4 regions of the Endozoicomonas sp. ONNA1 genome follow, and region 1 is predicted to be linked to each of the others. Evidence: predicted binding sites of a transcription regulator. Region 1 holds the regulator's gene; each other region holds the start of a gene.
What was found. Region 1 encodes sigma-54, which starts transcription at its own class of promoters, with help from an activator protein. Its sites were predicted from a motif close to TGGCACNNNNNTTGCTNT; they were not measured.
Positions count from the first base shown of each region.

Region 1 (5,724 bases):
ATTGGCAGCGATGGGTTGCAGATCGGTCTGCATTACTTCAAATACTGTGGCTGAAGGGGCTGTTGTCAGGAGTACTGACAGGGGTAGTGCCCCTATGTATTCGTCTCTGCGGTTGACGACAAACAGGCTGTCAGTCATTTCCGGAATATCCTTATGACGCCTGAGGTAACGGAGCACAACATCGAGAGTGCTGCTGGGCCGAATGGTGATGACATCGGTATTCATCAGTCCGCCGGCTGTGTCTTCCGGATAAGAGAGGACGGCTTCTACCCTTTGCCGATCCTGACTGTCCATGGAATCCAGTACTTTTCGGGTGATGGTGTCGGGCAGTTGTTGCAGGAGGTCTGCTATGTCATCCACGTCCTGACCTTCGGTAATCACTTTCAGCTCTGCCACGTTCATCCTGTCCAGGAAAAACTGTCGGACTTCGTCACTCAGTTCCTGTAATACGTCGCCTTCCATCTCTCGATCAATCAGGCGCCAGAGAAGGCTGCGAAGTTTGGGGGGGGACGATTCGAGCAAGTGAGCCGCATCCGGAGCCGGAAGACCATTCAGCATACGCCTGAGTTCGGGAGAAACGCCGTGTTCAAGGGCCTCGTTGAGTTCCTGAAATGCCTTGTCTCCGATACTCAGTTGTAGCTGTTGTACCATAGATGCGTGCCCGGCTTTTTTGGCAGAAATGACTGAGTGTTGACTTTCTGTTCTACAACTATCCAGTCTGATTGTCAGGCTCAGTCATTTCGCATGTCATTGTTCGTTTGCTTTGTGCCTGACAAGCTTTCGCTTTCAAGCGAGGCAATTTGAGATACCAGTATAAACAGAGATTTAATGGTGAAAAGGATGATTATTCACCCTCTTCAAAAAAATCATTGATCAGATTGCACAACGCTGTACAGGCCTCTTCTTCATCATGGCCTTCAAATGTTAAATCAAGGACAGAGCCTTTTCCTGCCGCCAGCATCATGACGGCCATGATACTTTTTCCATCCACCTCACGGCCGTCGAAGCCCACTTTCACCTGACTGGTGAAAGCCGAAGTTGTGGAAACAAATTTAGATGCTGCCCGTGCATGGAGACCGAGTTTATTAATAATGGTGATCTGCTTCTGGATCATTATTTTGAAAGCTCCCGATGTCTGACCTGAACACAGTCAAAACGTTCCTTGAGCCACTCGCTCAGTTTTTCACTGATAAATACGGAGCGGTGCTGCCCGCCGGTACACCCGATTGCAATCGTCATATAACTGCGCTGTCCGGATTCGAACCTCGGTAACCATTTTTCCACGAATCTGCAGAGATCTTCAAACATCTCATTTACCATGGGTTCAGCCGCCAGAAAATCTTTAACGGGCTTATCTTGGCCTGTGTAAGATCTTAACGCTTCAATCCAGAAAGGATTAGGTAAACAGCGAACATCAAAAACAAAGTCAGCATCAATCGGCATGCCGTGCTTGAAGCCAAACGACTGGATCATCAGCGTCATACTCTTGCTCGTGGCGCCGCATATTCGCTGTCTTATTTGTTCTCTGATTTCATGGACAGACAGTGGTGAAGTGTCCAGCCTTATGTCGGCTTCTTCAGCCAGAGGAGCCAGCAGTTTCTTTTCCAGATTGATCGCTTCTTTCAGAGAACGCTCATCATTGCTGAGAGGGTGGCGACGGCGTGTCGAGCTGTACCGCTTCATCAGGGTGTCGCTGTCTGCGTCCAGAAAGATGACCTGACACTCAACCTCCTGTTTTTTCAAATTTTCCAACAATGCCGGAAAGCGTTCCAGAGCGCCGGGTACATTACGAACATCCAAACTGACAGCCATGCGGTGAGGTTCGAGCAGATTGCTTTTGAGATTGGTCGGCAATTCGTTCAACATGCTGGCAGGCAAGTTGTCTACACAGTAAAAGCCTTCATCTTCAAGGGCGTGAAGCGCGGAACTTTTGCCAGAGCCTGAACGTCCGCTGATGATGACCAACTTCATGGAGTGTCCTTCCCGATTGTTTGACTGTGCAAACAGGCTTCTCACCTGATTCCGAGTGGGGCAAGTCTATCAAAACCCAATGAGATTAGAACCAGTCGCTTTCTTTTATTTCAAGCATAGTCCGGATATTTCTATCCATGCATTTTTGAAGGATAAATAGGTTTCAAGTCACGATAGTGAAGGAAGTCAACAGGGTTCTTGCAGGCCAAAAAACATTTTGCCCGCCTCCGTTTCCAGATGGGCATGCAAAATGTTTTTTATTTACCTGTTAAACAGGGCTGCAGATGATGTTATACAGCGCTTTGGGGTTTTTTGCTGCTCGCATCTGGCTCAGCAATATTTCTGATTGAAAGCGTTCAGCCACAGCCTGCAGTATATTGAGATGCTCCTGTGTATTTTCTTCCGGAACAATGAGTGCGAACACCAGATCGACCGGTTGTTTATCCACAGAATCAAAATCAACGGGTTCGGACAGTTTGATCAGAAGTCCGGTGGGATGTTGACAGGCACTGGAGCGACAGTGAGGCAGGGCTATTCCTTTGCCTAAACCGGTGGTACCGAGTCGCTCTCTGTTAATCAGCTTGTTAAACAGATCCTTGGTGTTTATGGCGGGAACATGTTCACAGATGATTTCCGCGACAATTTCCAGGACTTTCTTTTTGCTGGCCCCCTGCACATCACATAGGGTGCGCCCGGGGGTAAGAATGTTTTTGATAATCATACAACGATCGATGCTTACAGGCGGCCACTGGCACCCTGTAGCCGGTCAAGCGTCTTCTCTTTGTGTTTTACCAGTTGTCGGTCCAGTTTGTCCGACATGTCGTCAATAGCAGCGTACATATCTTCAGCCTCAGCGGTTGCATTGATATCCGCCCCGCGAACGTGCAGAGTCGCTTCCACTTTGTGCTTCAATTTCTCAACACTCAGGGTGACCTGAACGTTAGTGATCTGATCAAAGTGGGCGGCAAGGCGGTCGAGTTTCTTGGTGACATAATCTTTCAGAGCCTCAGTCACCTCTACATGATGTCCACTGATGTTGACTTGCATGTAACGCTCTCCTGCTGATCCCGATTCTTGACATTGGACTGCCCCCGGGATTTTACGGGCAGCCCTGATTGAAAGTCTATCACTGTCAATGACAGTTGGCGTTGTTCTGAGACAAAAAACCTAAGGGGCGATTTGTGGTATAAGGGCCGTTTACCTCAACCGCTGAAAGCTCAGATAAGTTGCTTGCGTTCATTCGATGGTGGAATGTTCATCGATTCGCGATATTTGGCGATGGTCCTTCTGGCCACTTTAATTCCCTGCTCACCCAGCAAACCGGCAATTTTGTTATCGCTCAGTGGTTTTTTTGGGTTTTCATCGGATACCAGTTTCTTAATCAAAGCTCTGATGGCTGTTGAAGAGCACTCACCGCCAGAGTCTGTGCTGACGTGGCTGGAGAAAAAGTATTTCAGTTCAAACACGCCTCTTGGGGTGTGCATATATTTCTGGGTAGTGACCCTGGAAATGGTGGATTCGTGCATATCCACCGCCTGAGCGATGTCGGCCAACACCAGAGGCTTCATAGCCTGTTCACCCAGCTCCAGAAACTCTTTCTGAAATTCAACAATCTTGCCGGCAACTTTTAGCAGGGTTTCGTTACGACTCTGGAGGTTTTTCAGAAACCAGCGGGCTTCCTGCAGCTGGTTCTTCATAAATACATTGTCACGACTGTTATTGGCACGCTGTACCATTGAGGCGTAATTGTTGTTGATGCGAAGCCTGGGCAGGGACTCTGAGTTCAGCTCAACCGCCCAGCGGTCCTTGATTTTGGTGACTGAAATATCAGGGGTGACGTATTCTGTCTGTGCCTGACCGATTTCGGCTCCGGGTCTGGGATTGAGGCTCTGAACCAGATGAAGGGCTTCTCTGAGTTGATGTTCTTTGAGGCGGGTACGCCGCATGATCTGAGCGTAGTCACGACTACCCAGTGCCGGTAGATGATTCTGGATCAGAAGGCGTGCTTCTCTGAGGAAGTGGGTTTCTTTTGGCAGTTGATTGAGTTGAACTTCGAGGCATTCTTTCAGATTGGCACTGGCGCAACCCACCGGGTCAAAGTGAAGAATCCGTCGTTGCATGACCTGCAATTCTTCAAACGCGAGTTCCTCTATCTGCTCCTGCAGTGACAGATAAATATCTTGCAGGGGGTGGGTCAGGTAGCCATCATTGTTAGTGGCTTCTATCACAGCCAGGCCCATTAGCCTGTCTCTATCTGTCATGGGAGTCAGGTTTAACTGCCATTCCAGATAGTCCTGAAGGGACTCAGCAGCGCGGGAGCGAGCAAAAGGGTCATGTTCTTCATCGACTGAGGCGGGCAGGCTGGAGTAGATATCATCCCATCCGGAGTCAACGGGCAGGTCATTGGGAATGCTATCGGCCCACTCAGGCTCTTCCGGTTCAGGAGGCTGCTCCGCTTTTTCACTGAAGTCAACAGGCTGCTCCCCTTCATCGAGGGATACAGATGGTTCTTCGACAGACTCTTCAGACTCCAACATCGGGTTGGATTCAAGAGCTTCCTGGATTTCCTGCTGAAGATCCAGAGTGGAAAGTTGTAGAAGCCTTATGGCCTGTTGCAGCTGAGGTGTCATGGTCAGCTGCTGGCCCATTTTTAGCTGTAAGGATGGCTTCATAGGGCAACGGTATACCTTTACTTCGGGGTCTGCACTGAGGGGGCGGATTTAATGCCATCAGCCCCTGACAGTTATTTCTCAGTGCGTGCTCATTATTTTGATTGGGCTACTCTCCATGTCTCGCGATTATAATCACATCTGAAGCTTCGGGAAAGTGGATTCATCACGACAGCCATGAAACACTGAGAACAAAAGTTTGAAAACAGACCAGGTCAACAGCTTTGCTCGCTACTTTGACGACACCCTCCCAGAGATGATCAGAGACTAAACTGATGTCCGAGATAGACGTCACGAACCCTTTGGTTAGCCAGGACGGCCTGACTATTACCTTCAGCAATAATAGTGCCTTCACTGACAATATAGGCCTTCTCGCAGATATCCAGCGTTTCCCGTACATTGTGATCGGTGATCAGGACTCCGATGTCCCGGGCTTTCAAGTGAGTGATTATCGCCTTGATATCGCCAACAGAAATGGGGTCGACACCGGCAAAGGGTTCATCAAGCAGAATAAATTTTGGGTCAGTGCAAAGGGCGCGGGCAATTTCTACCCTGCGTTTTTCGCCACCAGAAAGACTCATACCGGGATTGTCCCTGATATGATTGATATTGAACTCTTCCAGTAATGACTCCATTTTTGCCATGCGATCTTTTCTGGAGAGGTCGGAACGGGTTTCCAGTATGGAAAGCAGGTTGTCGGTGACCGTCAATTTCCTGAAAATAGACACTTCCTGTGGCAGGTAACCTACTCCGGCTCTGGCACGGCCGTGCATAGGTTCATGAGTTAAATTCTGGCCACTGAGGTCTACCTGCCCACCGTCTGCTTTTACGAGACCTACAATCATGTAAAAGCAGGTAGTTTTTCCGGCCCCGTTGGGGCCAAGAAGTCCGACAATCTGACCGCTGTCGACAGCCAGGGAAACGTCTTTGACGACCTGTCTGCCCTTGTAGCTTTTGCTGAGATGTTCTGCCTTAAGCGTTGCCATCCGGAGTCTGTCTTCCTGTTTAAAAGTTGGCTGTCGTTGTTCTGACAACCTTTCAGGTCTGTTGCCTGTCGAGTCATTAAGCAGTATGTGTAATGGGA
Region 1 is NZ_JAHHPN010000385.1:6,656-12,379, reverse strand. Features, by position in the region: gene mgtE (magnesium transporter) at 1-651, opposite strand, end outside; gene KDK19_RS08900 (HPr family phosphocarrier protein) at 845-1,114, opposite strand; gene rapZ (RNase adapter RapZ) at 1,114-1,971, opposite strand; gene KDK19_RS08890 (PTS sugar transporter subunit IIA) at 2,240-2,692, opposite strand; gene raiA (ribosome-associated translation inhibitor RaiA) at 2,707-3,018, opposite strand; gene KDK19_RS08880 (RNA polymerase factor sigma-54) at 3,189-4,643, opposite strand; gene lptB (LPS export ABC transporter ATP-binding protein) at 4,901-5,626, opposite strand.

Region 2 (5,724 bases), on a different contig from region 1:
AAAGCGACACGAAGCTCTTGATCCAGAGCGATAATGGCCGTGTTTAGATTTTCCAGTACAAATTCATTGATCACCGACTGACACCCGGATAAGTGGTGGTTGTTATTTCGTTGTCTGATAAAACATAACGCAAGAATTGAACCAACTGTTGCCAATCTCTTTCAGTACGTGACCTTTTTGCATCAGGTTGCACTTCTGAAAAAAATTGGGAGAACTGGAATTATAAGTCAGTTTGTTTGAGTGCACCAAGATAGTGCGACAACAGTCTTCAAAGGGCTGGCGCTGGTACCGGTACGGGAGGTCTGAAAACTGTTCTCTGTACGTGCACAGTGCTGTTGGCGGTTTTTAAGGTCTTGCCGTTTCGGTCAAGAATAGCCACTGATAACTGGTGAGTACCCCGATCGACATTTTTTAGTTTGAACTGAGTTTTTCTCTGTGGTTTGCCCTGCTGAACACCATCGATTGACAAGGACAGACTATGACCTGAGGCCAGCCTCGGTTCCAGACTGACTTCAACTGTGAAGTTGCCATTATCTCTGACGGTCGAATCATTGGCAGGCCTGGTAATCGTGAAGACTGGATAAATGTCTTCTTTATGGTCATCCAACACCTTGATGGTCGAATGACCCGTTGTCTGGGTCGGAGGTATGCTGGTAATGGGGGTGAGCTGCACAGGTTCGGCCTTTTTATTGGCACCAGGGCTGTCAGTGAATGTGACATTGCCATTCTTATCGACTGTTCTATAAATCTCAGAGGTCTGTCCAGGCAGGGGTAGGGCCAGCAATAAGATAACTATTATTCTTTTCATGATGGTCTGCGACTGATTCCGGATTTTCCTAGGTTACTTTAGAGCAGGCTTGTTTGCATCCGTTCAGTGAAGAAAGGGTGATGAAAGAAGTTTATTTCGGGTTTGCTGAAAGGCTTGCTAATTTGGGGTGCGAAAAATAGAAAGGTCTAAATAACAACCGGAGTGCTGTCCATGGGGACAGACACTCCGGCTTTTGGGCTGTTGAAGTGTTGATGACAGGTGTCGTTCCTGCCTTGCTTGCTTACACGCTGTAGTAGAGATCGAACTCAGCTGGGTGAGTGGTCTGGCTGACCTGTACGCACTCTTCTTTCTTCAGTTCGATGTAAGCGTCGATCATGTCGTCGGTGAATACACCGCCAGCAGTCAGGAACTCACGGTCGGCATCGAGAGCAGCCAGAGCTTCTTCGAAGCTTTCTGCAACGGTTGGGATCTCAGCCGCTTCTTCTGCAGGCAGGTCATAGAGATCCTTGTCAGCAGCGTCGCCCGGGTGGATCTTGTTTTTGATTCCATCCAGACCAGCCATCAGCAGGGCAGCAAACGCCAGGTATGGGTTAGCCGTTGGGTCAGGGAAGCGAACTTCCACGCGGCGGGCTTTAGGGCTGTTTACGTAAGGAATACGGATGGAAGCAGAGCGATTACGGGCGGAGTAAGCCAGCATAACAGGTGCTTCAAAGCCCGGGATCAGACGCTTGTATGAGTTGGTGGAAGCGTTGGCAAAGGCATTAATCGCTTTTGCGTGTTTAATAACACCGCCAATGTAGTACAGAGCGTTTTCGCTCAGACCGGCATAGCCGTCGCCAGCAAACAGGTTTTCACCGTCTTTGCTCAGGGACATGTGAACGTGCATACCGCTGCCGTTATCGCCTACCAGAGGCTTGGGCATAAAGGTCGCAGTTTTTCCGTATGCGTGGGCAACATTGTGTACGGCATATTTCAGGATCTGAACTTCGTCAGCCTTGGCTACCATGGTGTTGAATTTAACACCGATTTCACACTGGCCCGCGGTACCTACTTCGTGGTGATGTACTTCAACACCCAAACCCTGAGCTTCCATTGCTGTGCACATGGCAGCACGGATGTCGTGCAGGGAGTCGACGGGTGGAACCGGGAAGTAACCGCCTTTAACTTTTGGCCGGTGGCCGGTGTTGCCACCTTCGAAAGACTTGTGTGAAGACCAGGCCGCTTCTTCAGAGTTGATTTCGTAAGAAGCGCCGGAAATGTCGACATTCCACTTAACATCGTCAAATACGAAGAACTCTGGTTCCGGACCAAAGAAAGCAGTGTCAGCAATACCGGTTGACTTCAGGTACTCTTCAGCGCGCTTGGCAACCGAGCGTGGATCACGCTCATAGCCCTGCATGGTAGAAGGCTCGATGATATCGCAACGAATGTTCAGGGTGGTTTCGTCAGTAAAAGGATCGATGACGGAGCTGCTGTCATCAGGCATCAGGATCATGTCGGATTCGTTGATGCCTTTCCAGCCGGCAATGGAGGAACCGTCGAACATTTTACCCAGCTCGAAGAATTCGGCATCGACTTCGCTGACCGGCAGGGAAACGTGCTGCTCTTTACCACGGGTATCAGTAAAACGAAGGTCAACCCATTTTACATCGTGATCCTTGATCAAGTTCAGGGTCTTGGACATTTATTATTCCTCCAAAGGACTTATAGCTCTCGTTGAGCACCGCAGGTCGATCGTGAGGCCTGAGCCTTGTCAATCGGTATGGCGGTTTACCAACATTTACTAGTATCGTGCCGCATTGGCGGCTGTTCCGACACCGTCTCAGCAATTGCTGTGCCAGTATCGAAAACCGGTTGATTTTTCTGCGTTCTATAACGTGGCCATGCCTGAGCATAAGCCGAATGTGGGTAGTCGCACCGAAAAGAACCTCATTAAATTCAATAGATGCACAAAAAAAGTGCGCGTAGTTTCTTTAATGTCTCGGTTTGGTGCGCTTGCCCGTTGCTTATCCATAGAACCATTCCCAGGCGGGGCCCAGTGTAGCGTGAATCTGCAGAGACTACTAATAACCTTGTGGTCTTTACGGGGTGTTTAAGCTGATTGTCTACCGTTAGCCGGGGTTACCGGTGTCTGGGAGTCTTCTGTATAATCGGGTGGATTGGTTTCTTATTTTCCTAACTGGCATCTGGACCGGTTCTCTTCGTGGCTTGTGGCGGTGCTTTTCTGTGCTGACACTTTTCTGATGGCGGGGGCCGGGCATACAATTTTATGAAGTTCATCATCAAGCTGTTTCCTGAAATCACGATTAAAACGCCTCCGGTGAGAAAGCGTTTTATTAAGCAGCTGCGCAAGAATATTCGTAACGTTCTCAAACGGGTCGATGAATACGTCGAGGTGGCTGGCACCTGGGATTTCATCGAGCTGGCAACCAGTCATGATGATCCTCAGCTGGTGGCTCAGGTCTCCGATCTGTTGAGCCACATTCCTGGTATCGCGTACTGGCAAAAGGTGGTTGAGTATCCGCTGACAGATCTGGATGACATTCTGGATAATGCTTTGCACGTCAATCGTGAACTGCTGGCCGGGAAAACCTTCCGGGTCACCTGTCAGCGCACAGGTAAACATGATTTTCAGTCCATCGATGTTGAACGATATGTTGGCGGTGGACTGAATACTCGAACTGAAGCGGCTGGCGTCAAGCTTAAGAATCCGGACGTTGTCGTAAAAGTTGAGATCAAGGGAGATCGTTATTTCCTGGTCACGAACCGTGGTAATGGGTTGGGTGGTTACCCACTGGGTTCTATGGAGCCAGTGTTATCGTTGATCTCGGGTGGTTTTGACTCGACGGTTTCCAGTTTCCTGACCATGAAGCGAGGTATCAGAACCCATTTCTGTTTCTTTAATCTGGGTGGTCATGCTCATGAACTGGCAGTTAAAGAAGTGGCTTACTATCTCTGGAGCCGCTTTGGCTCTTCCCATAGCGTCAACTTTGTTACGGTTCCTTTTGAAGGGGTCGTCGAGGAGATTCTGACCAAAGTAGATAACTCCCAAATGGGGGTTATTCTCAAGCGAATGATGTTGAGAGCCGCAAGCCAGGTTGCAAAAGAGATGTACGTTGAAGCCGTAGTGACTGGAGAAGCTGTCGCTCAGGTTTCCAGCCAGACACTCACCAATCTGGCGGTTATTGATTCTGCTACGGACCATCTTGTGTTGCGTCCGCTTATTGCCATGGACAAGCAGGACATCATTGATATCTCAGTCAGGATCGGTACAGAGGAGTTGGTAAAAAATATTCCTGAGTACTGTGCGGTGATCTCAAAAAATCCAACCACCAGAGCCAGGCCGGAAAAAATTGCAGCGGAAGAGGCCCGTTTTGATTTTTCCATTCTGGATGCAGCGGTTGCCGATCGTCGTAAAGTTTCCGTTTCTGATATCATTGCCGATGACTTGACTCGTGAAGAAGTCGAGGTAGTTGAGACCACGAAACAAAACGACATTGTTATTGATATTCGTCATCCGGATGAAGAAGAGATCAAGCCCTTCGGCCTTGCTGACCGTGAAGTCCTGACGATTCCCTTCTATCAGCTCAGGACAAAATTTGCTGAACTAAACAAAGATAAGCACTACCTGCTGTATTGCGAAAAAGGGGTGATGAGTCAGTTGCACGCCATGCACCTTCGTGACGAAGGGTATGAGAATGTCGGCGTTTACAACCCAGGGAAAGAGTAACCGATAAGATTATGAAAATTGCGATGATTGCCGCTGTTGCCCAAAACCACGCCATTGGCATCAATAATAAAATGCCTTGGTACTTGCCTGGAGATCTTCGTTATTTTAAGGCTGTCACCATGGGCAAGCCCATTATTATGGGACGAAAGACGTTTGATTCACTGCGCAAGCCTCTGCCGGGACGAGCCAATATTGTTATTACCCGTGACAAAAACTGGCGTCATGAAGGGGTTAAAGTGGTGCACAGTCTTGAAGACGCCATTTCTTTGGCGGAAGAAGTAGCCATGATTAATGGTAATGAAGAAATTATGGTGATTGGTGGTGAGCAAATTTACCGTCAAGCCCTGGACAGGGCCGAAAGGCTTTATCTCACCAAAGTCTTCAGATCGTTTGATGGCGACGCTTTTTTTCCAGAAATTGATGACAGTGAGTGGGATATTACCGCCCGGGAAGATCAGGTCTCAGAAGATGAACAGGCTCTGGAGTTCAGCTATCAGGTGCTTGATCGCAAGCCTGTCTGAGGTTTCTCCACACTTGCCTTTTTGGGCCAGCCAAACTGGCCCTTGTCCTCTAGTGAAGAGTAACTCCGTTTTCCTCGCTTTGCCCTGTATGTACTGTCTTCGGCAGCATTGAGCGCAATACAAAATCACAGCAGCGCCTGAGGCAGCTATAGTTTAAATATTGTTGTTTTCTTATTTTTTTATTCGAATCAAAAATTTAAGTTTGATTTCTCATAATCTTATCCAAAAAAACGAACATTTTTTTGTTTAACATCTTTTTCTCAGGGATTGAGAGGCATGCCACCAGGGATTCAGAACCAGAGAGGTTCTTCTCTCTCTGCTACAGAGCGAAAAAAGATCGCCACAGCGTCAGAAGCTTCCAGCCTGGGTCAGATTGATTACGGTCGATGGCGCGGTCGTATGGTCTCTGTTTTCTCGGGCATTGGCGGTTTTATCAAGCGTCTTTTTGGTGGAGGTTCCTCATCAGCAAAGGCTCTCAGGGTTTACGATTCTTTCCGTTATGCTGCTCACGCAGAATTCTCTTCCCCTATCCAGCGCAGCCTTCGTGACTACCATATCGCCTGTGCTATGGCATATCACGATGTGTGTGTGCTAGGTGAAGAGAAGAAAGGTGAGGAAATGAAACTGGTGTTGTCAGGAGGCAGAGAAAAAATCAGTGAACAGGTTCTCAATGAAGTCAGAAAAACCGTTTCCTCTTCCACCGT
Region 2 is NZ_JAHHPN010000825.1:9,101-14,824, reverse strand. Features, by position in the region: gene glnL (nitrogen regulation protein NR(II)) at 1-74, opposite strand, end outside; gene KDK19_RS19465 (DUF4124 domain-containing protein) at 269-808, opposite strand; gene glnA (glutamate--ammonia ligase) at 1,050-2,453, opposite strand; gene thiI (tRNA uracil 4-sulfurtransferase ThiI) at 3,039-4,499, shown strand; gene KDK19_RS19450 (dihydrofolate reductase) at 4,511-5,020, shown strand; gene KDK19_RS19445 (hypothetical protein) at 5,297-5,724, shown strand, end outside.
Region 2: the regulator sigma-54 is predicted to act here: its motif matches at 2,592-2,609, upstream of glnA (glutamate--ammonia ligase).

Region 3 (5,724 bases), on a different contig from region 1:
GGTGATAACTATACCGCCGTGTTTGGTATTCATCATGATGGACAGGCGGAAGAAGATAAGCCAGAAGTAGAACGGACTGCCAGTTATGTCTTGCGTGCTACCTATGCCCCCATCATGAATGATGACATGCTGCTTCATCTGGGTCTGAACTATTACAACAAGAATCCGGATGGTGGTTCTGATGTTGAGTTAGAGTCCTCCTTAGGCGCTAAAAAAGGTGCAGACAGGACTGTAACGGTCGCAAACGTTGATAAAGATTCTGAGTATGTTCTGGAGTTGGCGGGGCAGTTCCAATCACTCCAGCTTCAGGGTGAATATGCAGTGAGAGACATGAAGTCTAAAAACGCTAACAGCGACGCTAAAGTTTCCGGCTACTATGGACAGATTTCTTACATGCTGGATGGTGGCAAGCGCACTTATAAAGAAGGTGCTTTTGGTAAGCCAACCGGTGGTCAGTGGGAAGTGTTCGCACGTTACACTCAGGCTACTATCGACCAGGATAGTGTGAGTGATGATCTTGAGCTGAAAACCACTACTTTGGGCGTGAACTACTTTGCGACCAAGAATATCCGTGCCAGCCTGAACTATGTTCAAGGCAAAACCAATGAAAACATTGAAAATGATAAGGGAAGCGCTATCGTAAGCCGCCTGCAATACGTGTTCTAATCCCCAGTCAGTTCCTTTGTGTATGAACTTGGCCCTGTTTTGCAGGGCCTTTTTGATGGTGCCGTAAATGGCGCTGTTCCGGAAGCTATAACAACTGCCGACAGTCAAGCTTCTTCCACACCTTTGTTATCCAGTGGTGGGGCATCCGGCAGGGTAGTGCCTGAGCGCCTTTTTCGGGAATGCACGATTGAGCCAGATCAGTGAACATTTCGTCGACCTCTGACTCAGTATTGTCCCGGTTTTCTTCACCCGGCAATGCATTAATTCGATCCGCGCCCAAAATGCTTTTCTGCCCTGAGCATTAGGGCACAGACATGTTTGCAGTTGAACTGTATGGGGCAGGTGCAGGTACCTGATACAGCATCTTCAGCAGGATCATCCGGATAAGGGTTCAGCTCAATATCGACCAGATAGACCCTGCCTTCTGAACCTTTGACTTGCCCACTTAGAATGCCTGTCTCATCATCTAATTCCAGTGAAATAACCTTATTTCGACGAAAGTAATCAACTCCTCGCTGGGCAGTTTTGGCTCTGAACAGGTCAATGAGGTCGGGATTCAGTGAGTGCATAAAGTCCTGACGGGAAAAGGTAAAAGTGTGAGCATAGCAGTCAGTAGGGTTTCGGACCTGGCAGGGATAGTGTTTCGGTCATGGATAGATAAAAGGAATTCCCGTTAATCTTTTCGGCTTCAGTGCCTGAAAACCAGCAATTTGTCACAGAAGGTGCCATAGAAAGTGCGGTAAAATCAGAGAGATCAGCTTTTGATGGATAGAATGCTCTGTTTATTACAGCAAACGATCCATGAATAGGGCTATTTCACGTCATATTTTGTAAAAAAAACGAAAAATGAATTAAAGTGACGAAGAAATTTGACGAAATAGAATTTTAGACCTTAAATGAATTAATAAGAGTTTGCTTATTGCGATTCATATTATTTCAAGGCTGTTTATTTTCATTGCGTTGATGACAAGGAAAGTCGTTACAATGGATGCAGCAGATCAGGTATTGATCATAGAAGACTCTCAGCAGCGCCGACATGATCTAGGTACCATTATTGAGTTTATGGGGTATCGTACCAGAGCGGTCAGTTCCGCCTACTGGGAAGATGCTATCAGGGAATCCGACAAAAATGGTTTCTGTGCGCTTTTTCTTGGGGACTTTCTCCAGGCAGAAAGTTCAATGCAGGGCATGATCGCCCGCATACAGAACTGGAGTGGCGGGGTTCCCGTCATTCGCATAGCCGACCCGATTCCTGAAAACCTTCAATCTTCTCTACGCAGACAGATTATTGCCCGCATTGACTGGCCCTGCAATCGTTCGCAGTTACTCTCTTGCCTGCATTACGGTCAGGTGTATCGCGAGCAATGGCGTCAACTTCATCAGACCGGCATGAACCAGCAGGTAGAACTGTTCCGTGGGCTGGTGGGTAAAAGTGACAAAGTCCGTAAAGTTCGTGCTTCCATGGCGCAGGTGGCCAACCGTGACGTCAATGTTATGGTGACCGGTGAGTCAGGAACTGGCAAAGAACTGGTGGCCAGAAATCTGCACGACCACTCCCATCGTCGGGATATGCCTTTTGTGCCGGTAAACTGTGGTGCCATTCCTAATGAATTGCTGGAAAGTGAACTGTTTGGCCATGAGAAAGGTTCTTTTACCGGTGCGGTAAGCTCAAGAAAAGGACGGTTTGAACTGGCACAGGGGGGCACACTGTTTCTTGACGAAATTGGTGACATGCCGCTGCACATGCAGGTTAAGTTGCTCAGGGTTCTACAGGAACGCACTATTGAAAGAGTAGGTGGTTCCGAGCAGATTTCCGTGGATGTCAGAATCATAGCGGCTACCCATAAAAACCTTTCTGAAATGATTGAGTCTGGTGAGTTCAGGGAAGACCTGTACTACCGGTTGAACGTATTTCCCATTGAAATGCCGGCGCTAAGGGATCGTCCGGAAGATATTCCTCTGATCCTCAATGAGTTGGTTAGCGCAATGGAAAAACAGAGTCGTGGCTCCATTCGTCTTAGTTCTGCTGCCATTTTATCGCTGTGCCGTCATGACTGGCCAGGTAACGTCAGGGAAATGTCCAATTTGTTGGAAAGACTGGCGATCATGTACCCATACGGTGTCGTAGGTGTTCAGGATTTGCCGCAGAATTTTCGTCATATGGAAGCTATTTCTGATGATGACGGTGTTGCCGAGTTGTTCCCGGACAGTATTCAACCTGCAGGGCCTGGAAAAGTCGATGATTTAGCGATCCTTCCTGTGGGCGGGCTGAATCTAAAGGAATTTTTGACCCGGCTGGAAAAAAGTCTGATTCAGCAAGCTTTGAGTGACTGCAACAGCGTTGTGGCCAGAGCGGCTGACAAACTTCAGATTCGCCGAACAACTCTGGTTGAGAAAATGAGAAAGTATGGTCTTCATCGTTATGAAGAAACCATGCGTTAATCAGCTCGTTTCAAAAAAATGGCTGTCAGCGTGAGCTGATAGCCATTTTTTTTGTCTGCACTTTCCCTGTCATCATATCGACTCTGTTACGGTTTCGTCTTCTTCTGAAAAAAGTAGTCGAGAACGTTTTTGTTTTTTGAAATCCTGAAAATTTTATTTGATAGCTGTCTTTCTTTTTTTACTTAAAAGAAGGTCGTTTTTATGGTTCGTTAAATGATCAGTGACTTTGATTTATTTGGCACTTTCTTTCGTTCGGGTAAGTTTTTTTCAGTTTATTAAAACTAACTTTCTTTTGTCGTTTTTTGAATTTTCCATTTTTAATCTTTATTAAGTCAGTTAAATAGCACTTTTTACTTTTCTATAAATTTTTATGCGACAGCAATACGTCACTATAAAATGACAGTGTCAAATAACTTTCTTTTTATTTTTCAATAAAACGACGATTGATTTCTTTTGTTGAGAGTGATCTTGACTCTGTCAAAAAAGTAACGTGTCGGGGATTCGGCTGGTTAAAAAAAATATCAATAAAAACAGTGTGTTATGGAGTTTGGTTGAGGTCTGGTCAAAATAATGCCGCGTCAGTGATATGGCTATGCCTGAAAAACAGGCATTTTAAAAAATTGGCACGGCTCTTGTTATTAATAAGGTACAGGCAGTAAAAAATAAAAAACGTTTTTGATTCCAGATCTTGTGCAGTAATCACTTAAAAGAAGCTGAAAGCCATGAACTCATCAACAAAACAAATTATTGCAGTTGCGGGGTGTAAAGGTGGAGTAGGTAAAACATTAGTTGCAGTCAATCTCGCACTGGCTCTTACAAACAACGGTAGACGTGTTGTTCTAATGGATGGAAACCTTGCTGTTCCTGATGTCGGAATAAGTCTTGGGCTTGAGAAGAAGCTGGATATGACTCACTTCGATGCCAACGACTCTTTTTCAAGTTTTATTCAGGATGGCCCTCAGGGTCTGAAGGTGTTGTCGCCAAAAGGGGAGCCTATCTGGCGGGAGACCGTAGAAACCGGTCATGCTGTCCGAATGATAGAAAGCCTGGAGTCACTGGCCCCCACTCTGGATACCCTCGTCATTGATACCGCACCCGGACTGGCTCCGGACAATGTAGCTCTTATTCAGGCAGCGGGAGAAATTCTTATCGTCATCAATCAGGAGGTTGTGTCACTGCTGGATGCTGTGAGGATGATCCGTATGCTTTATAGAATATACGGTGTTCGTCGTTTTGGAGTGATTGTAAATGCCGTCAGTAACCGTCGGTACGGTTCGAACCAGTTTGAAAGACTGCAATCCTACTTGAGTGATGAAGTAGAAATTATTCTCCGTTATCTGGGGGCGATTCCATTCGACAAGGCTGTCGCAGAATCGCTCACCCGTCAGCAGGCTCTGCTGCAAGTCAATCCGGATTGCCGGGCTTCGAAAGCTATTTCCCGTATTGCTCATCAGATAATGGCGATACCGGTTACACCGCCAAGGGGTCGTATCGAATTCTTCTTACCAACAAGAATAAAAGAGAGGGTATAAGCATGGATGCTACAGCACAGGAAGTGCAGGCTACGAAAGCCAATCAGGAAAAGAGTCAGAAACTGATTCAAACCGAAATGGTTGAAACTCATAAGGCTCTGGTAAAAAGAATTGCAAACCACCTGGCCGCCAGAATGCCAGCCAGCGTTCAGATCGATGACCTTGTTCAATCAGGTATGATCGGTTTGCTGGAAGCTGCCTCAAAGTACGATGCCAGTAAAGGTGCCAGTTTCGAAACATTTGCCGGCATCCGTATTCGTGGTGCCATGTTGGATGAAATCCGAAAAGGTGACTGGGGACCAAGATCCGTTTACAGAAACAGTCGCAAAGTGACTGAGGCTATTCAGAAGGTTGAAGCCCGCCTGGGAAGAGACGCCAGAGACTTCGAAGTGGCCCGGGAGCTGGAGGTCAATCTGGATGAATTCTACACCATTCTCAGTGACCTTCGTGGTTGTCGACTGTTCAGTTTTGAAGAACTGTTCGACAGCGAAGAGTCCAGAATGCAGGCCCGTTCTGGAGACCGCGGCCCATCGGCCGATATTCAGGAAGAGAAGTTCAAGTATGCCCTTGTAGAAGCTATAGAGAAGTTGCCCGAGCGGGAAAAGCTGGTCCTGATGCTCTATTACGATGAGGAGATGAATCTCAAGGAAATTGGCAAGGTTCTGGGCGTCAGCGAGTCCAGAGTCAGTCAGATTCACTCCCAGGCAGCTGTCAGATTGAGAGCCAAGCTCCATCACTGGTTAGGTTAAACCTCCAGTGTACCCAGAGGGGCCCTTGAGTATGGGGGCCCCAAGCTCTGAAATAAGTATTTTTGTTTCTATCCAAGGTCATTGTTTCTCCAAACCCTGTGGCTGGAATGTACGCAGGCCCTTGCTCCACATACTTTTTTATTGAGTGGTTTTTATCAAGTAGTTTTTATTAAGCAGTCTTATAACGGACCTGTATTAAAATGAAATGGAATTCTTATCTTGCGGCGTGCTTTCTGGCCCTTTCCTCTTGTTTCTTGTCCGCACAAGAAGCGCCAGTCAATATTAAAAACGTGGTTACCATTAATACCCATCAGGCCAAGCGCCTTCATGAGCTG
Region 3 is NZ_JAHHPN010000832.1:485-6,208, reverse strand. Features, by position in the region: gene KDK19_RS19710 (OprO/OprP family phosphate-selective porin) at 1-666, shown strand, start outside; gene KDK19_RS19705 (hypothetical protein) at 685-870, shown strand; gene KDK19_RS19700 (SWIM zinc finger domain-containing protein) at 927-1,235, opposite strand; gene KDK19_RS19695 (sigma-54 dependent transcriptional regulator) at 1,651-3,108, shown strand; gene KDK19_RS19690 (P-loop NTPase) at 3,831-4,640, shown strand; gene KDK19_RS19685 (RNA polymerase sigma factor FliA) at 4,643-5,389, shown strand; gene KDK19_RS19680 (rhodanese-like domain-containing protein) at 5,590-5,724, shown strand, end outside.
Region 3: the regulator sigma-54 is predicted to act here: its motif matches at 3,730-3,747, upstream of KDK19_RS19690 (P-loop NTPase).

Region 4 (5,724 bases), on a different contig from region 1:
GAAAAGCTGAATAAGGAACGGTGTGAAACTGGCTGTGTACTTTAATCAGGCATTGTCTTCTTCTACTGCATCGTAGAGGCGCTCCAAAATATCAGGGACGGCAGACATCACCCGGTTCCAGCTGGGAATAAAGGGTCTTTCCATCGGATTTTCCAGAAAGTGTTGCCCAGCCGCCATGATATTTCTGGCAAAGAGCTCCACTGCTCGCTCTTCTGAATCACGATCGACGTGCAGGCCATTCATCATCGCATCATCGTAATAAGACTCAATGAAATCCAGTGCTACCCGGTAATAAGTTGCTTTGATCGTGCGGAAGGTTTCAGTATTGAACTGAACCCCATTGGTCGCCAACTTTCTGAAGACGGCCTTGATGATATCGTGGCTCATTTTGGAAAGACCGGAATTACGATCTTCTTCTGAGAGAGGCTGATGTTTATGATCATACACATCAGCAATATCTACCTGACACAGTCGTTTATTGGAATAGTTTCTCTTAACTTCTGAGAGTACTCCTATTTCCAGACCCCAGTCGCTGGGAATCCGGATGTCATTGAAAACACTGGTTCGCATGGAAAATTCACCGGCCAGGGGATAACGGAAACTGTCGAGGTATTCCAGGTATTCCATAGGGCCGAGAATTTTCTTCAGGGCACGCAGGAGTGGCGTTACCAGCAAACGGCTGACCCTGCCATTGAGTTTGTTGTCAGCTACTCTTGCGTAATAGCCCTTGCAAAAATCATAGCTAAACGCAGGATTGGCTACCGGGTAGAGCAGTCTGGCCAGCAGATCTCTCTGGTAGGTCACGATGTCACAGTCGTGCAGGGCTACGGCTTCTGATTTGGCTGAAGCCAGCACATAGCCATAGCAGTACCAGACGTTTCTTCCTTTTCCAGCCTCTTTAGGGGCTAACCCTTTACTTTCAAGCAGACGGTCAATGTCACGAAGTCTGGGACCATCCTGCCATAGAATACGGTGGTGTTGATTCAGCTGGGCAAAAAAGTCTCTTGAATAGGTATATTCTTTTTCGCTGGCCCTATCCAGGCCAATGACAATCTCGGAAAGATAAGGAACCTGACTGAGTTCCTGTACAATATTTTTCAGGGCTGGCCCCTGCAACTCGGAGAACAGCGAAGGTAAGACCAGAGACATAGGGCGCTGTCGAGAAAAGGCCTGCAGCTCCTGCTCCATATCCTCAACCGAACGTACTCTTAAATTATGGAAATTGGTGATAGTGCCATTCTGGTAAAAATCGCCCATAAATCGTTTCCCTTCTTCTCGTTATCGCTTTTGCACCTTGATCATACTCTGCAGCTGAGCTCAGACTTCTTGTAAAGAGCTGTCTTGTAAAGAGCTGTCTTGTTCGGAGCAGACCGGCTGATGACCTTCTTGAACAGAGTTCAGAATCTCCAATACCGCTTCATTCCAACCTTCAGGCCCCACTGATTTTGTGTATTTAATATCAGACAGATGTTCTATAGCGGGCTGTTTACTTTTTTCAGAACGCACAAGAACAGGAATATCCACTACTTCCAGCATGGGCAGGTCGTTGAAGCTGTCGCCCAGCCCCATGGATAACCACTGCCAGTCAGGGAAACTCTTCAGGTAATGTTTGAAAAGCTTCTTCGCCGCTGAACCTTTATCTCCCTTGCCGGATACATGATAGAAGCGCCCTCCCCGGGTCAGGTGCAGACCCTCTTTGGTAAGCTGCTTTTCAAACAGCTCTAATGCCTGAGCACTGTCTTCCCAGATCAGAGGTTCACTGGCTTTTCGGTCTGCAGCCAGTTTAGCCTCCTCCAGACTGAGCCCGGAGAGATCGGCAATTTCACTATGACTGCAGTCACCAAAGCCCCTGAACCGAAAGCCATAGTGTTCGCGAAACTGTTTCAACACCCTGCGGATCGCCCTATAGGGCTGTCCATGGAAGTAATGGGTATTCTTGTCAGTATCAGACGACTGAAAGTAGTTAGCCGGGATGGTGGTAATCATTCCATTTTCGGTAATAAATGGATGATCCAGAGCCATTTCCAATTGCAGAGGCAACACCTCACTGAGGGTTTTGCTGGTATTGAAAACAACCGGAATATTTTGCTTTTTCAAACGATCCAGGGCAGGTTTGGCCGCTGCCCAGCTGTAGCTGTCATGATCGAGCAGAGTGCCATCCAGATCGGAAAATATCACCAGCTTCTTCATCGCCTTTTTGCTGTTGAACATCGGCTTAAACTCTGTCCAGGCGTTTTTGGTAGATGGCATTGGTGGCCTCGACAAAACCACTGACGCTGCCACAATCAAAGCGTTCACCCTCAAACTTACAGGCGATGACACAGCCTTGTCTGGCCTGAGTCAGAATGGCGTCAGTCAACTGCACTTCACCGTTTATTCCGGGTTCAGTATGCTCAATGATGTCGAAAATATCCGGCGTCAGGACATATCGTCCAATCACTGCCAGATTACTGGGTGCTTCTGAAGGGTCTGGTTTTTCCACCATATCGGTTACACGGATCAGGTTATCACTCAGGGCTTCACCGGCAATCACTCCATACTTATCGACTTCGGATTCGGGCACTTCCTGAACAGCCACAATGGTGCAACGAAATTGTTTGTAGAGATTGACCAGCTGCGACATCACTAATGGACCACCGTCGTTAACACAAAGGTCGTCGGCCAGCACTACACCAAAAGGCTGGTCACCCATCAGGGTTCTTCCGCAGAGAATGGCATGTCCAAGACCCTGCATCTGATTCTGACGAGTATAGGAAAAAGTACAGGCCGCCATCACTTCGCGAATCGTCGAAAGTTTTTCTTCTTTGCCGCTGCCGGCTATTTCGGCTTCCAGCTCATAGTTGATATCAAAATGATCAGGAATCGCTCGCTTGTTTCTGCCATTCACAAACCCCAGGTCAGTCAGACCTGCCAGCATGGCTTCTTCCACGCCATATTGAATCAGGGGTTTATCAACAATAGGCAGCATCTCTTTGGGCATAGACTTGGTGGCAGGTAGAAAGCGGGTTCCATACCCTGCTACAGGAAACAGACACTTTTTAATCATATTATTGCTCGTCTTGTTGAGAAGTTTTCCATCTCGTCAGACTTGAAGCAGAAGTCGTGCCAACTCAGAAAACCACCCGCCGACCTCCCATAGTGGCATGACTCCTGCTGCAAAGAAGGCATAGCACTAAAAAACATTGCCAAAGGGGAAGATGTATCGTGCAAAGTTATCCTAAAGCCTTCGATGCTTTTCATCAGGCCATGACTCAGCTTTTGATTCTCCCTTACGGACAGGAAGCGGGCGAGATAGCCGCCAGAATTGTCCGTCGGGTTCAGCATCATCTCCATGAAAATCCTCCCCAAACAGTCTCAGGCTGGTCAGAACAGGATATCTTTCTGATCACCTATGGCGACACCCTCTATGACAACACTGGCCAGCCTCCTCTTCAGGTCTTGAAGCGATTTCTTGATGGCCATCTGAACGGGGTTATTAATACCCTTCATATTCTTCCCTACTTTCCCTTTAGCTCGGATGATGGTTTTTCTGTGATTGATTACCTGTCGGTCAACGAACAGCTGGGCAGCTGGCAGGATATTGAAGCCATCGCCGCTGACTATCAGCTGATGTCGGACCTGGTCATTAACCATGTATCCCGGGAAAGTCTCTGGTTTGCCGACTTTGTCAGTGGCCATCAGCCCGGCCGGGATTACTTTATTGAAGAAGATCCGGATACAGACCTCAGTGCAGTGACCCGCCCAAGGAACTCCCCCCTGCTGGTGCCTATTCATACAAGACGAGGGCTGAAGCACGTCTGGGCCACTTTCAGTGAAGATCAGATGGATCTGAATTTTAAAAATCCCGATGTGCTGATCCAGATGGTGGATATCCTGCTCTTTTATCTGGCCCGCGGCTCCAGAGTCATAAGGCTGGATGCCGTCGCTTTTCTGTGGAAGAAACCGGGCACTCATTGCATAAGCCTGCCCGAGACCCATGCTATCGTGAAACTGTTCCGACTGATCATGGAGAAAGCCTGCCCCGGCAGCACACTTCTGACCGAAACCAATGTCCCTCATGAAGAGAACATCAGTTATTTCGGGGAACAGGACGAGGCTCACATGGTGTATCAATTTGCTCTGCCGCCCCTGATACTGCACGCACTCAATCGGGGCACTGAGAAATACCTTGTGCAATGGGCCAGTGACCTGCCTGATTATCCAGAGAGTTGCACCGTCCTGAACTTTACTGCATCCCATGATGGCATAGGCCTGCGTCCGCTGAAGGGGTTGATCCCGGAGAATGAAGTTTCAGAGCTGATCGACAGCATGCACCGTTTTGGGGGGTTCGTCAGTATGCGCACCCTTTCAGACAATACGGAATCACCTTATGAGATCAATATTGCCCTGTTTGATGCCATGAAAGGGACCAGACGAGGCGAGGATCAGTGGCAGGTACAGCGATTTATTTGCTCTCAGCTCATCATGCTGGGGATGCGCGGAATACCTGCTATGTATATACACAGTCTGTTTGCCACGCCTAATGATCTGGCAGGCGTAGAGAGCAGCGGCAGAACCCGCTCTATCAATCGTCGCAGGTGGTTACTGGAAGAATTATTGCCAGACTTGGAAAGCCCTGTTTCAATACCGTCGCTGGTGTTCCAATCGCTGCTGAGTCATCTCAGAGTTCGTAAACAGGAACCCTGCTTTCATCCCAATGCCTCACAAACCATTCTGAATATGGAACCGGGCATTTTTGCATTCATGCGTACATCGCCCTGTGGCCGCCGGAAACTGGTGGCTATACACAACCTGACATCGGCTCATCAAACATTGAACCAGCCAGACTATGTCGGCTGGTTCGATTTACTGGGCGGTGCCGTGGTACAGGACCTTCAACTCAAGCCTTATCAGGTATTGTGGCTGGGAGGCTGAAAATGGCTATCTGAAAGAGCAATGATTTCACCTGTGCCGATGATTTGGATTGTGAAGTTTTCATGGGTACTGGTTATACAGCGGACGAGCCCCCTGACGAGAGCTGATAGCAATCATTGGACATTAGAACCCATAAGAAAAGGACGCTAATGGAATAATATTCACTAGCCAATCCAGTAGCACATGCTCACGGAACAAGTATGAATCAAACCCCCAGAAAACATCACCCGCGCTCGTTGTAAATTTAATTCCGTGAATAAAAATTCCGGAGCACTGATCCAGCCAATCAAATCTGTTACAAAAACTTATTTGCTGCTGACTCTGTATCGGATAATTGCCCCAGACCAGATAGGGTGGGCGAAAATATGTTGATGGTGCAAGAACTCCAAACACTGGTGGAATAAGAGTTACAAACATATCATGACCTTTGCCAGACGTGCACGATGCGTAACTAAACAGGCAGGCGATTCCAATTAGTCACCCAACAGGCTCCTGTTTCACAGTTTGTTGCTCGGGGAACAAGCGAGGGCGCCTAGCCGGGGGCGCCCAGCCCTAAACTCCCCAAGTCTCACAGACTCCGCAGACCTAACATCACGTAAGCTCCAAGGTAAGTCTAAAAGAGACAGAGGAAAGGTAGTTCACGGGTTGGCTCTCCGCAAGCCTCGCTGACATCCCCCACCTGTTTTGGTGGGTCTTACGCGAATTGAGGATCAATGTAGGTGTCGAGTAATACCATTCAAAATTTCACCAGTTCCGCACACGTCTTATACCGGCTACGCTTTTTTTTGTTTAGCCCTGGCCTCAATAATG
Region 4 is NZ_JAHHPN010000687.1:3,573-9,296, forward strand. Features, by position in the region: gene KDK19_RS16125 (glycosyl transferase) at 46-1,257, opposite strand; gene KDK19_RS16130 (mannosyl-3-phosphoglycerate phosphatase) at 1,318-2,211, opposite strand; gene galU (UTP--glucose-1-phosphate uridylyltransferase GalU) at 2,216-3,046, opposite strand; gene KDK19_RS16140 (sugar phosphorylase) at 3,205-4,914, shown strand.
Region 4: the regulator sigma-54 is predicted to act here: its motif matches at 3,140-3,157, upstream of KDK19_RS16140 (sugar phosphorylase).